DNA from 2 places in the Paenibacillus sp. GL_099_B genome. Region 2 is predicted to be linked to the other one. Evidence: riboswitches for the same ligand, from Rfam matches in the RefSeq annotation. Region 2 holds a riboswitch; the other holds the start of a gene.
The links. Region 2 has a riboswitch for cobalamin ahead of AC3ITG_RS07380 (ABC transporter substrate-binding protein). Riboswitches for the same ligand answer to the same signal wherever they lie in the genome.
Positions count from the first base shown of each region.

Region 1: linked by a shared signal. The riboswitch ahead of metE (5-methyltetrahydropteroyltriglutamate--homocysteine S-methyltransferase) and the one ahead of AC3ITG_RS07380 (ABC transporter substrate-binding protein) in region 2 are both predicted to bind cobalamin.

Region 1 is NZ_CM174430.1:6,609,746-6,621,119, forward strand. Features, by position in the region: gene AC3ITG_RS30070 (anaerobic ribonucleoside triphosphate reductase) at 134-2,095, shown strand; gene nrdG (anaerobic ribonucleoside-triphosphate reductase activating protein) at 2,092-2,601, shown strand; cobalamin riboswitch at 2,857-3,054, shown strand; gene metE (5-methyltetrahydropteroyltriglutamate--homocysteine S-methyltransferase) at 3,275-5,623, shown strand; gene AC3ITG_RS30085 (glycoside hydrolase family 3 C-terminal domain-containing protein) at 5,726-8,545, opposite strand; gene AC3ITG_RS30090 (FAD-dependent oxidoreductase) at 8,926-10,470, shown strand; gene AC3ITG_RS30095 (PadR family transcriptional regulator) at 10,745-11,074, shown strand; gene AC3ITG_RS30100 (HAAS signaling domain-containing protein) at 11,067-11,374, shown strand, end outside.
Region 2 is NZ_CM174430.1:1,604,051-1,615,424, forward strand. Features, by position in the region: gene AC3ITG_RS07335 (aminotransferase-like domain-containing protein) at 99-1,523, opposite strand; gene AC3ITG_RS07340 (DMT family transporter) at 1,644-2,582, shown strand; gene AC3ITG_RS07345 (hypothetical protein) at 2,623-2,931, shown strand; gene AC3ITG_RS07350 (Cof-type HAD-IIB family hydrolase) at 3,041-3,844, opposite strand; gene lplA (lipoate--protein ligase) at 4,084-5,085, opposite strand; gene cobD (threonine-phosphate decarboxylase CobD) at 5,297-6,445, shown strand; gene AC3ITG_RS07365 (adenosylcobinamide amidohydrolase) at 6,426-7,244, shown strand; gene cbiB (adenosylcobinamide-phosphate synthase CbiB) at 7,241-8,269, shown strand; gene AC3ITG_RS07375 (histidine phosphatase family protein) at 8,260-8,907, shown strand; cobalamin riboswitch at 9,062-9,209, shown strand; gene AC3ITG_RS07380 (ABC transporter substrate-binding protein) at 9,410-10,411, shown strand; gene AC3ITG_RS07385 (FecCD family ABC transporter permease) at 10,408-11,374, shown strand, end outside.

The DNA.
Region 1 (11,374 bases), 2.1 Mb from region 2:
TCACATGTGATCATTATCACACCTAAATAACAATATATAGTTTATAAATGGATAAAGAAACTCTACATGTAGTGTTCAATGAATGGGCATTATCCCTATACAATTTCAATTTCATTATTTAGGAGGAACTGATATGAACATGCTTGAGTATGCCTCTCCACCGGCATCCGATCTGCTATCTGACCTGGGAAGACGAATTATTGGTGCTGAAGACGCCGATACGCTGAGGGAGAATGCCAATCTGAACGGAGACTCATTCAGCGGCAAGATGAGCAGGCTCGGTTCGGAGACCGCCAAGTGGCATGCTCTGCGTCATGTGCTGCCTAAGGAGCTCGCTCTAGCTGTGGAGAACGGCGATCTGTATGTACACGATCTGGATCAGTATGCCCTTGGAACGACCAACTGTATCTTTATTCCGTTTGACCGACTGCTGGCCTCCGGATTCAATACCGGCAACGGTTCGGTTCGTACACCACAGACGATTATGTCTGCCATGGCACTGGTGGCCATTATTTTTCAATCCCAGCAAAACAGCCAGTACGGCGGGGTATCCGCCAATAAAATCGACTGGGATCTCGCACCTTATGTGAAGCGTTCGTTCCGTAAGCATTACCGGAAGGGACAACGACTGTTTGGGGAGATTGCCTCAATTGAGGATGAGCAACTGCATCTGGATAGCGATGAAGCAAAGGAGAAGTGTCCTCGAGCCTTTTCCTTTGCCTATGAAGAAACAGGAATGGAGACCGAACAGGCTGCGGAGTCCCTGATCCATAACCTGAACACCATGAGCAGTCGTGCTGGCGGACAGATTCCGTTCACTTCGCTGAACTACGGACTGTGTACTTCAGCCGAAGGTCGGCTCGTATCCCGGTCGTTGCTGGAAGCGACCATTCGTGGACTCGGTAACGGGGAAACTCCCGTGTTCCCACAGCATATTTTCCAGTGCAAGCAAGGAATTAACCAATCTGAGGGAGATCCGAATTACGATTTATTCCGGCTTGCTGTGACCTGCTCCTCACGGCGTATGTATCCGAATTTTGTCAATGTGGATGCTTCCTTCAACCTGCCCTATTATCAACCGGAAGATCCCGATACGATCATTGCGACGATGGGATGCCGGACACGTACACTGGCTGATCGCTTCGGACGCAATCGTCAGAGCGGCAAAGGGAATCTGTCCTTTAACACCATCAATCTGGTCAAGCTCGGCATTCGATACGGGATCTGCCAAGGAGCAAGAGCCATCGCTGACCGGGCGGGCTTCTATACGGCGCTGGAATCGGTCATGCACAATGCTACGGATGGACTGCTGCACCGGTATCGAATTCAAACGAACCAGCCTGCCAAAGCATCGGACTTCATGATGCGGGAAGGGGTATGGGAAGGCGGTGAACAATTGGCTCCGAATGAACCGGTGGCCGACCTGTTAAAACATGGTACGTTATCCCTTGGTTTTATCGGACTTGCTGAATGTATGACCGCTCTATATGGCCGTCACCATGGACAAGACCTCCATGTACATCGAGAAGCCTTGAATATCATTCGTACGATGAGAGAGTTCTGCGACCGGATGAGTGAGCAGCATAACCTGAATATCACCTTGTTCGCTACACCCGCCGAAGGCCTGTCCGGCAAATTCACCAAGATTGACCGTGAGCGATACGGCAGCATCGTAGGGGTTAATGACCGGGAATACTACACCAATTCATTTCACATTCCGGTCTATCACACCCTTCCTGCCTATCGCAAGATTGAATTGGAAGCTCCCTTCCACTCATTATGTAATGCCGGAGCGATCTCTTATGTCGAACTCGACGGGAATGTAAGGGCCAATACCGCGGCTTTCCAACGAATCGTGCAATACGCGCTGGCCCAGGACATCGGGTATTTCTCCATTAATCATCCGATTGACCGCTGTCCGTCCTGTGGCTATGAGGGCGTTATTGGAGATGTATGTCCCAGATGTGATGCTCATGAAAACCACGTGCATTTCCAGCGGCTACGCCGGGTGACGGGATATCTGACCGGTGACTATAAAGTGCGCTTCAATGGGGCGAAGCAGGCCGAAGTGAGAGACCGGGTGAAACACCGGTGAATCTGTATGGTTACATCCCGGAATCGGTGAATGAGGGGCCTGGCCTGCGTGCCGTGTTGTTCATCAGCGGATGCCGCCACGCCTGTCCGGGCTGCTTCAGCCCCGGCTCATGGAGCTTCCGTGCAGGCGAACCATTTACGGAGAAGCGGCAGCAACAGATTTTGCATGAAGTGACCTCGCATCCCTTGCTGGAAGGGGTTACGTTATGCGGAGGTGATCCTTTTTTCTCTGCCGCAGAATGTGCCTCCTGGGTTCGGCAGCTTCGGGCTGCTCGGCCTGATCTGACCGTATGGGCCTACACGGGGTTTGTATATGAGGAACTGATTACAGACCCGTCGCGGGCGGAGTTATCCCGGCTATGCGACGTCATTATCGATGGACCTTATATCGCAGCTGAGCGTGATGTGTCTCTTCCTTTTCGTGGCAGTCGTAATCAGCGCATCGTTAATGTGGGTGCAACAATGGCTGGCCAGACAATCGTTACCATGCAGTTAGATGCATGGTAACGATTTTTTTATTTGAGGGGAATTAGCACAGCGTGGGCGATGATTGGGTTCATTTTAAGGAGCCAAATCTGCCAATATATCTAGGATTCATAGAGCACTATTTTATTTCCGATCGGATTAATAATATATATTGCAAGCCCGTAGGTTATCGTCTATGATTGGTAGCATAAGAGCAAGTATACGACGATTGCATCATTATACAATCTATCATCTATGCTTGGTCACCAATTTCATAGCCGGAGATGTGTACGCACATTTCTGCACACGGAAACAGGTGCCTACCGCGCTACATGCGTGGTCAGGCTTAAAAGGGAAGCACGGTGTAAATCCGTCGCGGTCCCGCCACTGTATACGGGGAGTCTGTGCATATAATCCACTGGTGTAACCACCGGGAAGGAATGCATATGACCATGATCCGCAAGCCAGGAGACCTGCCTGTTTCGACAGCATCGCATGACCTACGGAAGATAGGAAGGTGTTAGAGCAACCGCTACAACTACTTATAGCAGGTGTTCTTTCCCATTCTATCTTTGTGCACAGTCGTCATTCATGATGCCTGTTCCTCGGGGTATGGAATTGGAAGGAATGCCTTTTTTTGATGCTTTCAAAAGAAACACACCACAATAGTTTCAACTTGATGAGTTTACCTATTATAAATGAGGAGGAATTTTACATGTCGCAATCACAGCAACAACAGCCACAAGTACTGACAGGCAACCTTGGTTACCCCCGCATCGGTGCGGGACGCGAATGGAAAAAAGCACTGGAGTCCTTCTGGGCTGGCCGAATCGATGAATCCACGCTTCATCAGGAGCTGACCACACTTCGGTTGCAAGATCTGAAGAAACAGCAGGCACAGCAGCTCGATCTGATTCCTGTGGGCGACTTCTCCTACTATGATCATATTCTTGACGTATCCGCGATGTTTGGCGTCGTTCCTGAGCGCTTCAACCATTCAGGCGGACCGGTATCCGTATCTACTTATTACGCCATGGCCCGGGGTAATGATCAGGCAACAGCCTGTGAGATGACCAAGTGGCTGAACACCAACTATCACTACATCGTACCTGAGATTCATAATGATACTGCATTTGCATTGCTTGAAAATAAACCCCTTGCCGCCTATCGCGAAGCGAAGCAGGAGCTTGGGCTGGAAGGTAAACCGGTTGTAGTCGGTCCGTACTCGTATGTACGTTTCGCCAAAGGCTATGACGCGGAACGCTTCGCAGAGATCGTCACACGCCTCGTTCCCGTATACGCCCAGCTTCTGTCTGAGCTTCAAGCAGAAGGCGTACAGTGGGTACAGATCGATGAGCCTGCTCTGACGCTGGCCGTCTCTTCCGAAGATGAAGCCTTGCTGCGACAGGTGTACGCTGCCTTGGCACAAGCTGCACCGGAATTAAAGGTACTGCTTCAAACGTATTTCGAATCGGTGGAAGCTTATCCGGTCGTGACAGCACTGCCTGTTGCCGGAATCGGCCTGGACCTGGTCCACGGCTATGAAGGCAACCTCGCCAGCCTGCGGGAGCATGGCTTCCCGCAGGCTAAATGGTTGGGCGCCGGTGTAATCGACGGGCGCAACATCTGGCGTGCCGATCTCGCAGAGACGGCGAAGCTGCTGGAGCAGGTGGCTGAATTCGCAGCCGAAGGCAAGCTAATCATTCAGCCTTCCTGCAGCCTGTTGCATGTACCGGTTACTGCCGCTCAGGAGAGCGCGCTTGATCCGGTACTGCGCAATGCCCTGGCCTTTGCCGACGAGAAGCTGGAGGAAATTGCGACGCTCGGCACGTTGTTGTCCGGCGGTGCGAAGCAGGCGGACCAAGCAGCGGCTTTGGCTGAAGCCAGCCGCCGCGCCCAGGCAAGCACCGAAGCGGTGCGCCTGCTGAGCGAGTCCGAATCACGGACACGCCTGAGTGGTGCGCCTGCAGGGGTGCACGCTGATGAGCAGCTGCTTCGTAACGCGTCATTCCAGGAGCGACGCGAATTGCAGCAGCAAAAATGGTCGCTCCCGCTGCTGCCAACAACAACTATTGGCAGCTTCCCGCAAACGGCTGATGTGCGCAAAGCACGTGCACTCTTCCGTAAAGGGGAGTGGAATGCGGAGCAATATGACGCTTATGTGCGTGAACAGATCCAGGAGTGGATTACCATCCAGGAGGAAATTGGTCTGGATGTGCTGGTACACGGTGAGTTCGAACGTACCGATATGGTCGAGTTTTTCGGTGAGAAGCTGACCGGATTTGCCTTCACAAAAAATGGCTGGGTACAGTCCTACGGCTCACGCTGCGTGAAGCCACCTGTAATCTACGGAGATGTGCTGTTCAATGAACCGATGACGGTGAAAGAAACGGCGTATGCCCAGACACTGACCAGCAAACCGGTGAAAGGCATGCTCACAGGTCCGGTAACGATCCTGAACTGGTCCTTTGTCCGCTCGGATATTCCACGCAGTGAAGTATCCTACCAGATTGCTCGCGCCATTCGGGACGAGGTTGAAGCGCTGGAGCAAGCAGGCATTGAGATGATTCAGGTCGATGAGCCAGCTCTGCGTGAAGGACTTCCACTCAAACGGAGCAAGTGGGATGAGTACCTGCAATGGGCCGTGGAATCCTTCCGTTTAGCTACTGCAACCGTAAAACCAACAACGCAGGTGCATACCCATATGTGCTACTGCGAGTTCGATGATATTATTGAAGCCATCAGCGACCTGGATGCAGATGTGATCTCGATCGAGACATCCCGTAGCCATGGGGAACTGGTAGGCAGCTTCGAGCAGAATACGTATGACAAAGGCATCGGACTCGGTGTATACGATATCCACAGTCCGCGTGTTCCAGGAAAGGACGAGATGTTGAATATGATTGAGCGTGCACTTCAAGTGCTGCCAGCAGATCTGTTCTGGGTGAACCCTGACTGCGGACTGAAAACACGTGGTAAAGCCGAAGTTGTAGATGCATTGAGCATCATGGTGGACGCTGCTCGTACAGCAAGAGAACGAGTAACCGCTGATTCCTCAATCTAAACGAAGCTTGTGATTGCAAATAAAAGCCTCCGAATTCCTTCGGAGGCTTTTTTCATTTACCATCATTCTATTTGTTTATCTTGATAGGTCTTTTTATCCGACTTAATGAATCTCCAAATGGCTGACACGTACTCCTGCGGACAACACAAGGTATACATCCTGTTGACCTGTTACGCCTTTCAGGTCCGCCTTAACCGTGGACCACTGCTGGGCCTCGCCTTGTGCCAGTTCCACGCGTCCTGCCAGTGTACCGTCAGGTGCGCCCAATCGAACTTCCAATACCGCATCTGCCTGCTCTGATGATACACGAGCTTCAAGCGCTGCTGCATTGCTGCCCAGATCTGCATCCTTGAAGGCAATCCATCCTTGTTCACCAACCACACGGACAGAAGTTCCGCCCTCTTTGCTCTCATCCAGATCCACACCGAAGTATGCATCGTAATTTTCGGCGCGAGTAGCCACACCCAGATTACGTGCAGGAATGGTCTCCCCTTGTACTGTCAGGTCAGCAACAAGCTGAACATCGGCAGAAGATTTGCCCACCATAATGGAATAGGTGCCGCTTTCGACCACATAACGATCACGGGTTACATCCCAGATCGCCAGTTCCTGAACTGGCAGTGTGAAGCTGACTTTTACTGTAGCTCCAGCTTCAATATGAAGACGACGGAAACCTTTTAACGTTTTGAGTGGACGTTTCACACGGGACTGCCCGGCACGCACATACAACTGCACAACCTCATCACTGGCGATCGTACCTGTATTCGTCACGTCCACATGCACAGTAATGATCTCTTCGACTCCAGCTTGGGCCGGGTTCAGCTCCAAATTACTGTATTTAAACGATGCATACGTTAATCCATGTCCGAATGGATACAGTACGTCACCTTCAAAGTACTGATACGTACGTCCAGATTGAATGATATCGTAGTCTCTGATATCGGTCAGCTGATCTGCGGATTGTACCCACGTCATATTCAGGCGGCCTGCTGGTGCATAATCGCCATATAATACGTCAGCTATAGCGTTCCCCAACTCTTGTCCTGCATGGGATGTATACAATACAGCCGGAATGTTCTCCTGCACCCAGTTGGACGTGAACGGGTAACTTCCCACGATAACTACAACGGTATTTGGATTCACTGCATACACGGCTTCAACCAGACGCTGCTGGGATTCAGCCAGATCCAGACTTGGACGGTCAATCTCTTCTTTACCATTCACAAGTGGATTGTTGCCGACAAATACAATCGCCGTCTCCGCTTCCTTCGCAGCCGCTACCGCTTCCTCCAATCCATTCACCACAATATCCTTTTTGAATGTTTCCGTAGCACCGAAAGATTTCAATTCTTCGGATACCGCAAACGCATCGTTTCCACCATTGGGCGCCGTTACTGTTTTACCGTTCCAAGTCGTCAGCCCCACGCTTCCTTCCTGTTGTCGCAACAGATGGAATACTTCCTTCACAAACCAGCCATATACTTCATCCGCCGATGCCGTAACCGTTTCTTCATCCGTCGTCAGGTATTTTCCATTACTGTCTGCCTTCAGCGTGTAACTGCCAAAGCCCCAGTCACTCAGTGTAAATGTCTCCGCATTTCCCGAAGCAATGATGGATGATTTCTCATCTTCAGCCAATCCGACAGCCTTGCCGCTTGCGACGGAAGTCAATGTAATGCGGTCATTGCCATCCTTGAATGCAACCTTGTCGCCGCCTACTTTGCCGCTGATCGCTTCAAGCGGGGATACGCTATATGGCATAGTGCCTGCATACCAGTCACGATAGACTGTTCCGCCCAGTTGACCAATCACAGCCACTTTGCCGGATTTTGTTTTATCCAGCGGCAGTGTGCTTTTATCATTTTTGAGCAATACCACTTGTTCTCTCGCTGCTCTCAGTGACAGGGCCTTCGCCTTCTCCGTCATCATCGCTTCTTCACCAATCGAAGCATATGGATTGCCCTCAGCCGGATCGAATTCACCCAAACGGAAACGCACACGGAACGTATTAAACAATGCCAGATCAATATCTTCCATCGTGAGTGTGCCCTGCTCCAGCCCTTCACGCAGCGCCTGTTTCGACAGATCCGCATCATCGGTAATACTGTCAATTCCGGCTTTGACGGATTCAACTGTTCCTGGTGTGTGCGAATCATAGTATTTATGATCGTTCTTGATCCCCATGACATCCCCTGCATCACTTACGATGAAGCCATCCATGCCCCATTCGCCCTTCACAATTTCGTATACAAACGGATGCAGCAATGCTGGTGTACCATTAATAGAGTTGTACGCGGTCATCATTGACTGCGCGCCGCCCTCTTTGAACGGTTTCTCGAACGCTTTCAGATAATATTCACGCATGTTGCGCGGATCAATGCTCGATGAACCACTGCCACGGTCCACTTCATTATTGTTTGCAAGGAAATGCTTCAACGTGGCAACCGCCTTGTAATACTTCGGATGGTCGCCCTGGATTCCCTTAACCAGCGCCGTTGTCAGTTCAGCAGTCAGTTCTGGGTCTTCACCATAAGCCTCTTCGTTCCGACCCCAACGTGGATCACGCTCCATATCTACCGTAGGTGCCCACAGAGTCAGACCGTTTACTGCTGGATTGCGTTTGTAAAATACACGTGCCTCGTCTCCGATTACGGAGCCGATCTCTTTCATCAGGTCCGCATCCCATGTGCACGCTAGTCCAACCGGCTGCGGGAAGGAAGTGGCTTCGCCAAGCCAGGCCAGGCCATGGGCTGCTTCTGTGCCGTGTTTATATGCTGCGATACCCAGTCGTTCTACTGCCGGTTGGTATTGAAGCATGGATTCGATTTTTTCATCTTCCGACAGACGGGACACGAGGTCCTTTACACGTGTATCAAGTTCGAGCGTTGTATCCTGAAACGGATATTTCGTTTGGTTGGTCATGATATGGAATCTCCTTTGGGTATTCATTGATTTATTTAGAATGATAGCGGATACATAATCGATAAATTAATATGATGTATTCTTGATGTATCCGAGCTCACAATTCGAAGATTTAACCTTTTAGAACAAGCACTTTACGAGCCGTCGTTAACTCTTCATATCATTTACTAAAACGGTTTCGATAAATCTATCATATAGCATGTTTAGCAAAAAAAACAGGGGTGCTTCACAGGAAAATGTGAACTTTCCTCAGGAAAGTATGCGGACAATCGTTTTATTCTGGCACAGTATGGTAATCATGGATAGGAGTATAAATATGACGTACTTATTGAGCTAAGCATAGTCCTTAATGAAGAAGAATATTGAAGGAGGAGATTCGAGTGAGTGAACATCAACAGCCCCCGACAGGTTTGCCTTCCATACCGGAATCCCTGTGGAGAGCGACAAACACATTCAATGAATATCCGAAACTGACAGAAAATACAACCGCCGATGTAGCCATTATTGGTGCAGGAATTGCAGGTATCACAACAGCCTATTTGCTGGCCCAGAAGGGCCTGCGTGTGGTTGTGCTTGAAGCCGGAAAAGTACTGGATGGCACAACCGGCCATACAACAGCCAAGGTATCCGCGCAGCATGGCGTGATATTTGATGAATTGCTTCATCATTTTGGAGAAGAACAGGCCCGCATGTATTATGAAGGCAATGCAACAGCCGCCAAATGGATGCGAGATCTGGTAAAAGAGAAACAGATTGATTGCCAGTGGGCTGAGGAAGATGCCTATGTCTACATTCAATCTGAGGAGAATCTCAAGAAGCTGGAGATTGAACTGACAGCCTATGGCAAGCTGAATATTCCTGGTCAATGGGTTGATCCCCTTCCCATCCCTGTTCCGTCCAGAGCAGGTATTAAGATGCCGGGACAGGCTCGCTTTGACCCGCTCAGTTATTTACATTACCTATTGGAATCTGCAGTCAAGCAAGGTGTACGCATCTATGAACATACAACGGTAACCGATGTGGAGGAAGATGCCTCACTGCATGTGCGGACATATGAGAATGGTCCATCCGTAACGGCCGAACATGTCGTTGTTGCCTCCCATTTTCCGGTCTATGACCCCGGATTTTATTTTTCACGGCTGCACGCTGAACGTTCCTATGCTGTTGTTGTTGAACCTCAGAAACCTTTCACCGGTGGCATGTATATCTCTGACGATGAACCCTATCGATCCCTGCGTACTGTCATTCATAAAGGAAAGGAACACATCCTCTTTGGAGGGGAAAATCACAAAACCGGACAGGGCATTTGCACCGTCGGTCATTATGAAAATTTGGAGAGCTATGCAGCCGATACATTTGGCATTCGCAACATCCCTTTCCGCTGGTCAGCCCAGGATCTGATTTCCATCGATAAGGTCCCTTATATTGGACCAATTACCGGACGACATGAACGTGTCTATGTGGCTACCGGCTTTGCCAAATGGGGCATGACCACAGGAACGATGGCTGGACATATCCTTACAGACCGGATTACCGGACGGGACAACTCTTACGCAGCAGTATTTGATCCTGCAAGATTCAAGGTAGACCCTGGTGTGAAAAACTTCCTTGTAGAGAATGTTAATGTAGCCGCGGAACTGATCTCTGGCAAAGTCGGCATTATTCACAAAAACACGGGAGAACTCGGCAACGATGAAGGGGCTGTTGTTCGCCATGACGGCAAACGTGCTGGCGCCTACAAGGACCCGACTGGCAAACTCTTTCTTGTGGATACCACCTGCACCCATTTGGGTTGTGAAGTGGAATGGAATGCCGGAGAACGTTCATGGGATTGCCCATGCCACGGATCACGCTACGATTACGCAGGCAAAGTCATTGAAGGCCCTGCCGTGAAAGACCTTAAGATGCTGGAAGCACAAGAATAAACTAAGCTGATACCCCCATCGTTGTATATCTTCATCCCATAGACCCGGATTGGAATCCGTCTTCAGACGGAAGTAACCGATTCGGGTTTTGCGTATGCTGATCTATAGATAAATTAGCGAGAAAACGAAGTTAGTCCAACTCAGCGCTACATCGTGATACGGAACTATTTTAAAATCACTACCTTGCATTAAACAGTACTGGATGCTATGATGAATTCACGACTACTGAACAATACACACTAGTGATTGGATAGAGCAACAAGGAGGAACCTAAGTGAATGTTAATATTCAATTCAAAAAAGGGGTGCTGGAACTATGCGTCCTCGTGCTGATCAACCGCCAGGATCGTTACGGCTACGAACTGGCTCAGGCTGTATCCCAGCATATTGAAGTGGCGGAAGGTGCGCTGTATCCCCTTTTGCGGAGATTGGTCAATGACGGCTATTGTACGACTTACCTGCAGGAATCCAGTGAAGGCCCACCACGTAAGTACTACAAACTGTCTGATACCGGCCGTGACTATATGAAGACTCTCACGAATGAATGGAATAGTTTTGTGCGCAATGTCGCAAATCTTATAGAGGAAGGTACCCCCAATGAATAGACAACAATTCATGCAGGCAATGGAGATTCATTTAAGACCGATGGACCCGCTGGAACGGGCAGAATTGCTCGCTGATTATGAACAGCATTTTGAGATGGGATTAAGAGAAGGAAGACCAGAAGAAGAGATTGCACGGGAACTGGGGCATCCGATCGAGATTGCCAAAGAAGCGCTCGGTGACCGGTATGATGCACAAACGCCAGGATCTGATCCGTTCTACGCACGGACATTCGAAGAAATGCGTTCACAGCAAAAAAAGGGAAATCGAGCTGCGCGCAACTTCTTCACGGCAATCGGACT
Region 2 (11,374 bases):
ACTTTTTGTGTTACAGAAGATTTAAAATCTGCAACCTGCCAGACAAGCTATCGTTAATCTGCAAATGCGGATTATTGCAAAAGGATCATTTAAAAGGATTATTCTATATGTTTAGCCAACGCAATCAGCCTGCTCATGCCTTCCCGGATTTGCTGCTCGTGAGCATAGGAGAAGGAGAGACGCAGTTTGCGACTGGCGTTTGCATCGGAAGGATCGAATACCGTTCCCGGCACAAAAGCGACGGAATGCTCCATGCATCGGTGAAGCAAGCGCCCCGTATCTACACCTTCCGGAAGCTCCGCCCAGATGTTAAGTCCACCCTCAGGACGAGTCCACGTCCAATCAGTTTGTTGAAGGCACTGTTCCATCACTTCCATCCGTAGCTGAATAGCGGTACGCAGCTTGGAGAGGTGCTGGTGCATGCGTGGGGACTGGAAATAACGAAGGAAAAGCTTCTGGTTCAGCAGAGGTGATCCGTTATCTGTCAGTGCTTTTACGGCCTGTAATCCTGGCATAAATCGAGGACGGCACATAATGGCGGCAATCCGCAGACCCGGTACGACATATTTGCTATAGCTGCGAATATAGAGTGTATGCCCTGTAGTATCGTATGTGAAGATCGGCGCGGGAGGTTTTTCCTTGAAATAGATATCATAGGTACTGTCATCTTCCACCAGGAAACATCCATACTGTTCCGCCAGCTCAGGTAATTGTTTGCGTTGCTCGGTCGGGATGTTGATACCCGTAGGATTTTGGAAGGTCGGCGTCATATAAAACACTCTCGGCTTTTCCTGCTTCATCAGGCGTTCAATCTGTTCCAGATCGTAGCCATCAGGATGAATATCCGTAAAAATTAACTTGGCACCCTGTTTGCGGAAAATTTCCATCGCAGGGCCGTACGTTGGCCTCTCCATGAGCACACGGTCACCGGGTCTGACGAGACTTCGGGAGATCACATCAATGGCCTGCTGTGCACCTGAAGTAATCAGTACTTCATCTGCCGAGATGTAGAAACGTTCCCTTGTCGTCAGATGGCTTGCCAAGGCACTACGCAGCTCCAGATCTCCCTGAATCGTGGAATATGTGCCAAGCAGACGGGGATATAGATCCAGCAAATCCCGCATCAATTCTCCCCAATATCGGTTTGGCAGCAAGGCGGGGTCGATCAATGATTTGGAAAATTGGTATTCCGCCTCAAGGGATTGCACGCGGGCAAGTGAATCCCAATGCAGCCAGGCAGACACTGCCGGGTCATCGGCCTGATCTGTCACGGGAGAAGGGTCAGCAGGACTGACATAATAACCGGACTTATCCTTGACGTAAACGTTCCCCCGTTCCTTTAATTCCTGATAGGCCTTAAAAACGGTAAGGCGATGTACACCGAGCAGCTCGGACAGGCTCCGCACGGACGGCAGTTTCTCATGCTCTTTCCACTCTCCGGCTTCGATCCGTACAACCAGATAATGTACCACTTGCTCATATAGTTTCAGGCTGTTATCTGTCATCAACATGGCTTTGCCCACCCGGCTCACGCTCCTTTTGAACTCCATTGTAACAGCAAACGGGAACAAACTGTTCTGTTTTATTCATTCTGTTCTGTAGACAGTGCTATATGATGGAGAACAGATGAAGGAGGGGCTAGCATGGTTGCAGTAGCATTTACCGTAATGTGTCTTATTTTTGGAACAACGTTTCTAGCGATTAAAATTGGCGTGGAGGCAGGCATGCCGCCTTTTCTGTCGGCCGGACTACGCTTTATCATTGCAGGTGCTCTAATGTTTGCATGGATGTGGATGAAAGGGAAAGTGAACCTGTCTTTATTATGGCGGAAAGAGATGCTTTTGACGGGGGCCGGATTGACGTTCGGGACCTTTGCGACTTTGTATTGGGCTGAACAATATGTGAGTTCGGGTGTTGGTGCGATTCTGTCAGCAACAGGTCCACTGATGATTATGGTGATGCAGACAGCGTTGTTGCGTCAAAAAACGTCTGCACGCATGATTGCGGGATGCCTGATCGGTTTTGCTGGAGTTATCCTCGTCGTGTTGCCGGGTGTATCGATTGGTGGTAGTTCCCTGTGGCTTTGGGGCTGTATTGCCGTATTGGTGGGTGAAGTCTGTTACTCGGCAGGTGCGTTGTACTCCAAAAAGGTCATTAATCAGTTTAAGGAGGCTAATCCTGTAGCGATCAATGCGGTGCAAATGATGTACGGAGGATTGCTGTTATCCGCGCTTTCGGCGGTGACGGAATCATGGAACACTACTGGACTGGATTGGATGCCAGCGGTATCATCCCTGATCTATCTGACGGTAATCGGTTCGATGGTCGGGCACAGCTTGTTCTACTGGATCATGTCTCGTACCAACCCGTTATTCCCGGCGACCTGGTTGTACATCTCCCCTCCGATTGCGGTTGGGCTTGGGGCGGTTCTCTACAATGAGCATGTAAGCTGGATTACCTGGTTGGGAGTTGCTCTAATTGTCTCGGGTTTGCTGACGATGAATGAGAAAGTGATGGGGTGGATCAAGAGAGGCAAACGCACAACTTCTTTGAGTCAGACTTCCAAATCCATGGTAAAATAGGGAATATATATTCTGCGCAGGAATGAGGCGAGACATCCATTTGAATAGACAGGGAATCGGTGCTGTTTTATTGTTTGCGGGAATTGTGCTGTATGGCATTATCCATATTGGGACCATTATTCATTTACCGGACGTAACGATCTGGTCCAATCAATGGGGCCGTTATCTGCAAGCCGCTTTTGAAACGGGTGGCATCATTGGACTTGTCTTGGCCATTCTTTTATTTATTACAGGAGTTACGCTCCTGCTCCCTAGGCCATTGGCGGATTTATCCAAAGGGAGATTAATGAAGGAGATCAGTGAGCGGAACCGCGAATTTGACGAGAAGTATGGTAATCAGAATAATTAACAGTTTTATTACAGAAACAGCCCTGGCACAAGCGATTCATCACTGTGCAGGGCTGTATAATTTTGTTTTTGAAATAACACGTTTTATTTGGACTTGACCTCTTAAAAGCTTACTCTGCGTTCAGCACAAACTTCTCGATCACTTGCTTCACGCCGTCTTCGTTATTGCTCGCGGTAATGTAATCTGCCAGCTCTTTCAGAGCAGGGATGGCATTCCCCATCGCTACACCAAGACCAGCGACTTCCAGCATCTCATGGTCATTCCAGGAATCCCCGATGGCAATGCACTCGCTCAATTGGTGACCGAAGTGATCTGCCAGGAAGGTTAGTGCATGGCCTTTCGTTCCCTCGCGGTGCATGATCTCAAGGAAGTATGGCTTGGACTTGGTGATGTGTACTTCTGATCCGAGCAGTTCGCGCAGGGCAACCGCAACCTCATCCAAGTAATCCGGCTCATCAATGATGAGCAGCTTCGGTGTTTTTTGCTCGATGACTTTGATGAAATCCGGTTCAATGTGGTACTGAGTACCATTCAGTTTGGCGTAGTCACGCAGCTTGTCGTTTTCTTCACGAGCGTACAGTTTGTCGTCAATGTACGTTTGCAGGTGCAGATTATGCTCCAGGCAGTAGTCGTACAATTTGCGGGAAGCGTCCTGTGGAACGTAGCGCTCGTAGAGTACTTTTTCGTCCAGCAAGTTTTTCACCAAAGCGCCTTGATACGTAATGATTGGCACGTTCAGCTTCGTTTGGCGAGCGAGTGCTTGGGCAGAAGCGTAAGCACGTCCAGTTGCCAGTGTTACAACGACACCATGAGCTACCGCTTGTTCCAGGGCAGTCTGTGTTGCAGGCGTTACTTCCTTGTTGTCGTTAATCAGAGTATCATCAATGTCAATTGCGATTAATTTGTAGGTCATCTGTGTTTCTCTCCTTTTTATCTGTATCTATACCCAACTTAATCTATATCAGTTCAACTAAACTTTTTACACGAGAACGGAGAGGACAGAAAAAACCTGAAGAAGCGGAGCGTTCGCCTTTATCCCCGGATTTTTCCTTTGAAGAAGGGAATCAAAAAAATCTGGGGATAACAGCGATCGGAAGGTTATTCTGTCATTGGAGTGGCAGGTGTAAACTTTCTTGGGTTGAACTTATATACCTACTCCTCCAGGAAAATGAGGCCAATAAAGTCCTCCAGCTCCAGGTTACCGAAGTAATGTTTTACATCCAGACCCTCAAGTGCAGTACGCACCTCAGATTCCTCGTAACGCTTGCCTCGCAGCATGTCTTCGATATCCGCCACATCGCCTACGCCAAAGAAGTCACCAAAGATTTTGATATCTTCAATGCGCGCATCTTTGATATTCATGCGCAGATCAATGATGCCGACAGGGAATTTACGTGTATGCTTCACATTGCTTTCCGGGGAAAGCCCGTAGTTCCAGTCCCAATTGTTATAACGCTCAGCAGAGATTTCGTTGATCTTGTCCCAGTCTTTCTCTGTGAGTTCATATTGAGGAACGTCTTGTGGCTCCATACGGAAAATGTGACGCAACAGCTCGTCCCGGAATTGTTCAAGGGTCAGATTGCTGTCGATCAGATCACGAATATTGGCAACACGGCTGCGTACGGATTTGGTGCTCTTGGATTTGAACTTCTCCGGATTAACGTTGAGTGAAGCCTGCACGTGGTCGAGGTTCAGGTTGAACATCAATGTGCCGTGACTGAACATACGGCCACGCGTAGAGAATTGGGCGTTGCCCGAAATTTTCTTCTCTCCGACTTGCAGATCGTTACGTCCCGTCAGTTCGGCATTGACACCAAGCTCTTGCAAGGCTTCCACCACAGGCTGCGTGAATTTGCGGAAGTTGTGGAAGGATTGTCCGTCATCCTTGGTAATAAAGCTGAAATTGAGGTTGCCCAGATCGTGATAAACGGCTCCGCCTCCCGAAAGACGACGTACGACTTGAACACCGTTATCCTGAACATACTCAATGTTGATCTCTTCAATGGTATTCTGGTGTTTTCCGATAATAATGGACGGGCGGTTGATGTAAAACAGCAAGTAACTGTCATCCATCGGCAGATGCTTCAGAATGTATTCCTCAATGGCGAGGTTTACAGAAGGATCTGTAATGCCCTGGTTATCAACAAACAGCATGGTCATTCCTCCATTAATGTATGTGAGGGATGTATATCCCTTATGTAGTGATGCTTTACGGAATCGAAATTCCTTCTCTATTGTAAACGAATTGTCGAAAGGACACAAAGAAATTGAAGCCGCAAAGGGCTTGAATAGTCAAATCAGGATTGACCCCTGCCTGCCACGACATCCATAATAAAAAGGACATGCAGAAAGGATGACGGACAGAATGACCGGTTTAATTGAAGTTTTCGGACATGGCGGTGATGTGGAGACGGCCGCGGCACGTTTTGGAGGGAATCCTGCGGATTTTCTCGATTTTAGCGCGAATATTAATCCTCTGGGTCCACCTCGGGAAGTGCTGGAGGCTCTGGAGCAAGGATTGCATACGGTACTTCGTTACCCGGATCCGGGCCATCGGGCGTTCAAAATGCTGCTCAGTGACCGACTGGGTTTAACCCCGGATCACATATCTGTGGGTAATGGGGCGGCGGAAAGCATGGCTTTAATCTTACTTGGAATCGCGCCTCGTAGAGTAGGTACGGTAGAGCCCGGTTTTTCGGAGTACAGTGCATTATCCAGACAATTTGGAGCAGAAGTCCATCATGTTCAAGGACGGGAAGAACTGGACTGGCGAGCAGAACCGAAAGATATCGAAAAGCTGATGGAGCGGGTGGACTTGCTTTTCCTTGGACAGCCCAATAACCCCAATGGGGTACAGTATCCGGTGGAAGTTCTGCAACGGCTTGCTCGTAAAGCGGAGACAACAGGCACGATATTGGTTGTCGATGAGGCATTTATCGATTTTATTCCTGAATCTCAGCGGCAATCGCTTGCGCCCAGCTTGAAAGAGTATCCGCAAGTGATCATCATTCGCTCCATGACCAAGTTTTATGCGATTCCGGGACTGCGTCTGGGTTATGCGTTGGGTCGTCCCGAACTGATTCGTGCCATGACAGAGAAACAGGTCACCTGGAGTGTGAACGGGCTGGCACTGATCGCAGGAGAAGCCTGTCTGCGCAGCGGGGAAACTTTTGAACAGGAGACATTGGCACTGGTGTCACACGAGCGGGAGAGTTTAACGGAAGGCCTAGAGGCTTTGGGGTGTAAGGTGACGCGAGGGGAAGCGAACTTTATATTGGCAGCTCTGCCAGAACCGTGGACAGCTACATCCATGCAGGCTGCTCTCGGTGAACGCGGTATACTGATCCGAAGCTGCGCGATGTACCCCGGACTTGGGGAACGACATGTACGTTTTGCGGTCAAGGACGCAGAGGCTAACGGACGTTTACTAGAAATAATAGGAAATGTAATTGAGACTAATCCGACAACGGGATTAGAGGCAGGGGGACACGACGATGGCACTGCCATTCTATAATTATTACTCCCATGTACAAAAGGACCAGAACGAATACAGATCTTCTGTGTGGCCGGGATTATTCGTCTCTGCACATGAACGGCATATTAAAGCATCCAGCCCTTCTGTTGTAACAGCACTTTCCAGTGCCGTGTATGGGGGCGGCATGATTGAACTGGATCGTATATTTAACATCTATGTGGACAGACATTATCGCTGTGACGATCCACCACGTGATATTGCCGATCTGTTGAGTGAATGGCAGGAGCAGCAGGATCAATGTGCCGGTCTTCTGACTGCGGTTCGATTGGAGCATACAGCGATCCAGGAATATGAAAGCGATGAGTTCGGATTACTTTGTTGCACTACAGCAGGAGTATCCAATGCTGCGAGGGCAGGTTCTGCAAGAACGGTGTTCGATGCTGCGGGAAATGAGATGAGCAATGGGACGGTGTCCCAGAAAATAGGGAAGGTTTCGGCTTCAACCTATACTCCCGGTACGATCAATATCATGTTGTGGATAAATGGGCGTATGACTGCTGGAGCGATGGTGAATGCCATTCAGACTGCGGTAGAGGCGAAGGCCGCTGCGTTAGCTGATTTCGGTGTGGTGGATTCAGAGAATGGTCTGACCGCAACCGGAACAACAACGGATGCCATCGTGCTCGCGGTAAGTCAGGCTGAAGTAAATAAACCGCTCATCAGTTATGCCGGGACGGCTACGGTCATGGGTGCAGCTATCGGCAGGCTGGTGTATGACACGATAACGGAAAGCCTGCAAGCTGCGCAGGAGTGGAAAGAGAGGAATAACAAGCAATGACATCTCTGCTGCATCAATGGGCTACCTGGCCGATCTGGACGGGAATAGCTGGAGCCTGGATTATTGTAGGAGCATACATATTGGATCGCTGTATCGGAGATCCACGCTGGATTCCTCATCCGGTGATTGGCATGGGAAAGGCCATCTCTGCACTTGAGCGGGCGATAAGGTCGCGAGTGGACTCGAACCAGGCTCTCAAAAGAGCTGGCGTATTATTTCCCCTTTTGATTGCAGGCGGTTCTTTTGCACTGACTTGGGGATTAATCTATGTGCTGGGTCTTATTCATCCGGCTGTTGCGGTTGTGGCTGAAGTGGCGCTGATCGCAACCACCATTGCTTCCAAAGGTTTGAAGGATGCGGGCAATGAAGTCTACCGCCATCTGAGTCAACAGGATTGGCCTGCGGCGAGACGTTCACTTGGTATGATTGTAGGGCGTGATACGGCTCATCTGGATGAACCGGAAATTGTGCGGGGAACGGTGGAGACTGTTGCAGAGAATATCGTGGATGCCATCGTCTCTCCACTGTTTTATGCCCTGATTGGTGGTGCACCACTTGCCATGGCCTATCGGGCGGTGAATACACTGGATTCCATGGTGGGTTATAAAAATGGAAAATATCTTCACCTCGGCTGGGCATCAGCCCGTCTGGATGATTGGGCCAACTGGATTCCCGCACGGCTTACCGCTTTGCTGTTGATTATTGGAGCCTGGTTCATGAAGCTGGATGCCAGAGGGGCAGCACGCATGGTGTCCCGAGATGCAAGACTTCACCCAAGCCCGAATAGCGGTTTTCCCGAGTCAGCGGTGGCCGGAGCGCTGGGCATAAGACTTGGTGGACATAACGTATATCACGGTGTGGCTTCATTTCGCGCATATATGGGCGAGCCTACAAGGCGGATGGAAGCAGAAGATATTTTACGAACAACACGGCTTATGTTCTGGTCGGCAGGTTCTTTTGTTTTATTATGTTGGTTGGTCACCTTAGGGATATGGTCTGCTGGAGGTGCACTGTTATGGAGATAGAAGCTGGACATGGTGGCATGCAAAGCCGTGAGATTATTTTGATACGGCATGGTACAACGGCGTGGAACTTGGAAAAAAGGTATCTTGGGCATACTGACATCGGACTGTTGCCTGAAGCAAAGCAGGAGCTATCTTCGCTGCGCGAAGAGTTCAGCAATATCACATGCGAAGCCCTGTATTGCAGTGATCTGCTGCGTTGTCAGCAGACACTTACACACATTGCATCACCCCAAACTGGACAAGCCAAGCTTGATGCCCGACTAAGGGAGATCGATTTTGGTCAGTGGGAGGGGTTGACCTACGATGAACTAAAGGACAATCCACAGTATCGAGACTGGATCGATGCGCCGCAGGAGGTAACGCCACCGAATGGCGAGCCTTGGACAGCATTTGCAGAGCGTATTGATTCATTTATGGAAGAGAGTCTGATGTCCTTTTCACCAATACTGCACTCTCGCAGCTTAAACGCGCCAAAGGTAGCCGTAATTACCCATGGCGGTGTTATTCGTTATATGGTGTCACGTCTCATTCCGAATCAAGATTTCTGGGATACGCAGGTGGTACCAGGACAAGCGATAAAGATCCGGCTTGATGGCGATGGGGATAGCTGGGTTGGAACCAGATTGACTTTTCCGTAAATCGGGTTGTAAGGATGTACAATATAACCTATAATCACAACAGAAGTGTGACTTAGCAAGTGCGTCATTGATGGAGGCTCAACAAGCTCTAGCAAGGATGCAAGATGCTCACTTGAATGGTTGAACAATATTAGCGACCAAGGGTCCCGCGTGCATGCAGCAATGTTTCATGGGTTCATATGAGGCCATGAACGGCAAACGGGTGAAATAGGGAAGCCGGTGTAAATCCGGCACGGTCCCGCCACTGTAAATCAGGATGAATTCCTGTAAGTCAGGTTACCTGCCCTGGACGTACAAACCGGTGTTCCTTCGAGGAAAGGACAGCGTTTCGGGCAGTTCTCTGTGCATATACAGCGCCAAGCTGACCATGCATAGATCGCCACATGCGAGACGTCATCCCTGATCCTGACCCAAGGATTGGGGATTTTATTTTTTCGGAACACAAATTCAAGCGGAATTGGGACAGGAGCACTACTCACTAGAATGGATAGAGAAGGGGAGAATGAACACAATGAATTTCAAGACATGGAAAGGCGTAGCGTCACTGCTGAGCGCAGCGATGCTGGCACTGACGTTGGCCGGATGTGGTACAACAACAACGAACGAGGGCACAGGAACCTCGCAACCTGCACAGGAGCAATCCCAGGAACAGGCGCAGACAGATCTCAAAACACAATATCCACTCACGGTTACAGATGCTACGGGTGAATCATTTACCTTTGACAAAGCACCAGCCAAAATCGTATCTGTATCTCCAGCTGAAACGGAATCCCTGTTCGCACTCGGATTGGACGAGCAGATCGTAGGGGTATCCGACTATGACGACTATCCGGAAGCAGCAACAAAGAAACCAAAAATGGGCGGCATAACAAAGCCTAATGAAGAGTCTATCATTGCGGCTGAAGCAGATATCGTATTTACAGGTATCTCGATGAGCGAAGAGTCTGTTAAGAAACTGCGCGATCTGGGCATTACCATTTTCAAAACAGATCCTAAATCAGTGGATGATGTGATGAATAACATTGAAACATTTGGTAAAATCACGGATCATCAGGAAAAAGCACAGGAGATCACCACCCAGATGAAACAGGATGTGACTGATGTAACTGAAGCTGTGAAGGCAGTTAAACCGGAAGAAAAGAAAAAAGTATATGTTGAGTTCTCCCCAGGCTGGACTGTGGGTAAAGGCGAATTCATGGATGAATTGATCACATTGGCCGGAGGAAACAACGTAGCTTCTGACTTGACTGGCTGGAACCAGATTAATGAAGAGAACATTATTGCTTCTAATCCAGACGTCATTCTGTATGCGAACGATGTAGTGGAAGATAACAAAACATTGGATCAAATCATCAAAGCACGCAGCGGATGGGATCAAATCACGGCTGTGAAAAATGATGCAGTCATTGGTTTGGATGCCAACCTGCTGAGCCGTCCGGGACCACGGGTAACCCAAGGTCTGAAAGAAGTAGCCAAAGCGATCTACCCTGATCTGTTCAAATGAGTAAAAAGCTGGCAGTGTACGGAACGGCCGGAATTGTACTGCTTGTGTTAACCGTGCTGATCTGCACGGGCATCGGTTCGGTTGCCCTGCCTGTTCGGGACATTGCGGGCATCTTGCTTCATCGCATTCCCTGGCTGGGCGACTGGATTGTTCCTGACTGGAATACAGCAGCAGAACAGATTATATGGAAGGTCAGATTCCCACGTGTACTGCTTGCCGTGCTTGTAGGTGCATCGCTGGCGATTGCCGGAACTGGATTCCAGGGGGTTCTTCGTAACCCTCTGGCTGATCCGTTTACCCTGGGCGTATCGTCCGGTGCATCGGTAGGTGCGGCTTTTCTGATTTTTTTCGGATTGCAGTATGCGCTGATTGGGATCTGGACTCTGCCATTGGTCGCGTTTCTGACGGGAGTAATCACATTGTGGTTTGTGCTGGCCCTCGCTCGTGAGGGACGCAAAATACCGACACACAGCCTCATTCTGGCTGGCGTGGTCATGCAAAGTTTCCTGGGAGCAGTAGTTTCCTTCCTGTCGACCATGTCGAAGCAGACAATCAATGAAATTATATACTGGACGATGGGAAGTCTGGCACTGCGTGGGTGGTCGTATACGGCCATCCTTTTCCCGTATTTTGTGCTGGGGCTGATTTTCCTCTGGAGCCGTGCGCGTTCGTTGAATGTGCTTGCCTTGGGGGAACGCCAGGCTGCGCATATCGGGGTTAAGGTGGATGGATTGAAACTGTCGGTGTTAGCTGTGGGTACGCTGCTTACCGCAGGCGCTGTCTCCGTATCCGGCGTGATTGGCTTCGTCGGCTTGGTCATTCCGCATATTCTTCGGCTCATCGTCGGACCTGATTATCGATTGCTGGTGCCTTTGTCAGCGATTGGGGGAGCCATCTTCATGGTCTGGGCAGATACGATTGCACGCTCATTGCTGGCTCCAACCGAAATTCCGCTGGGTGTGG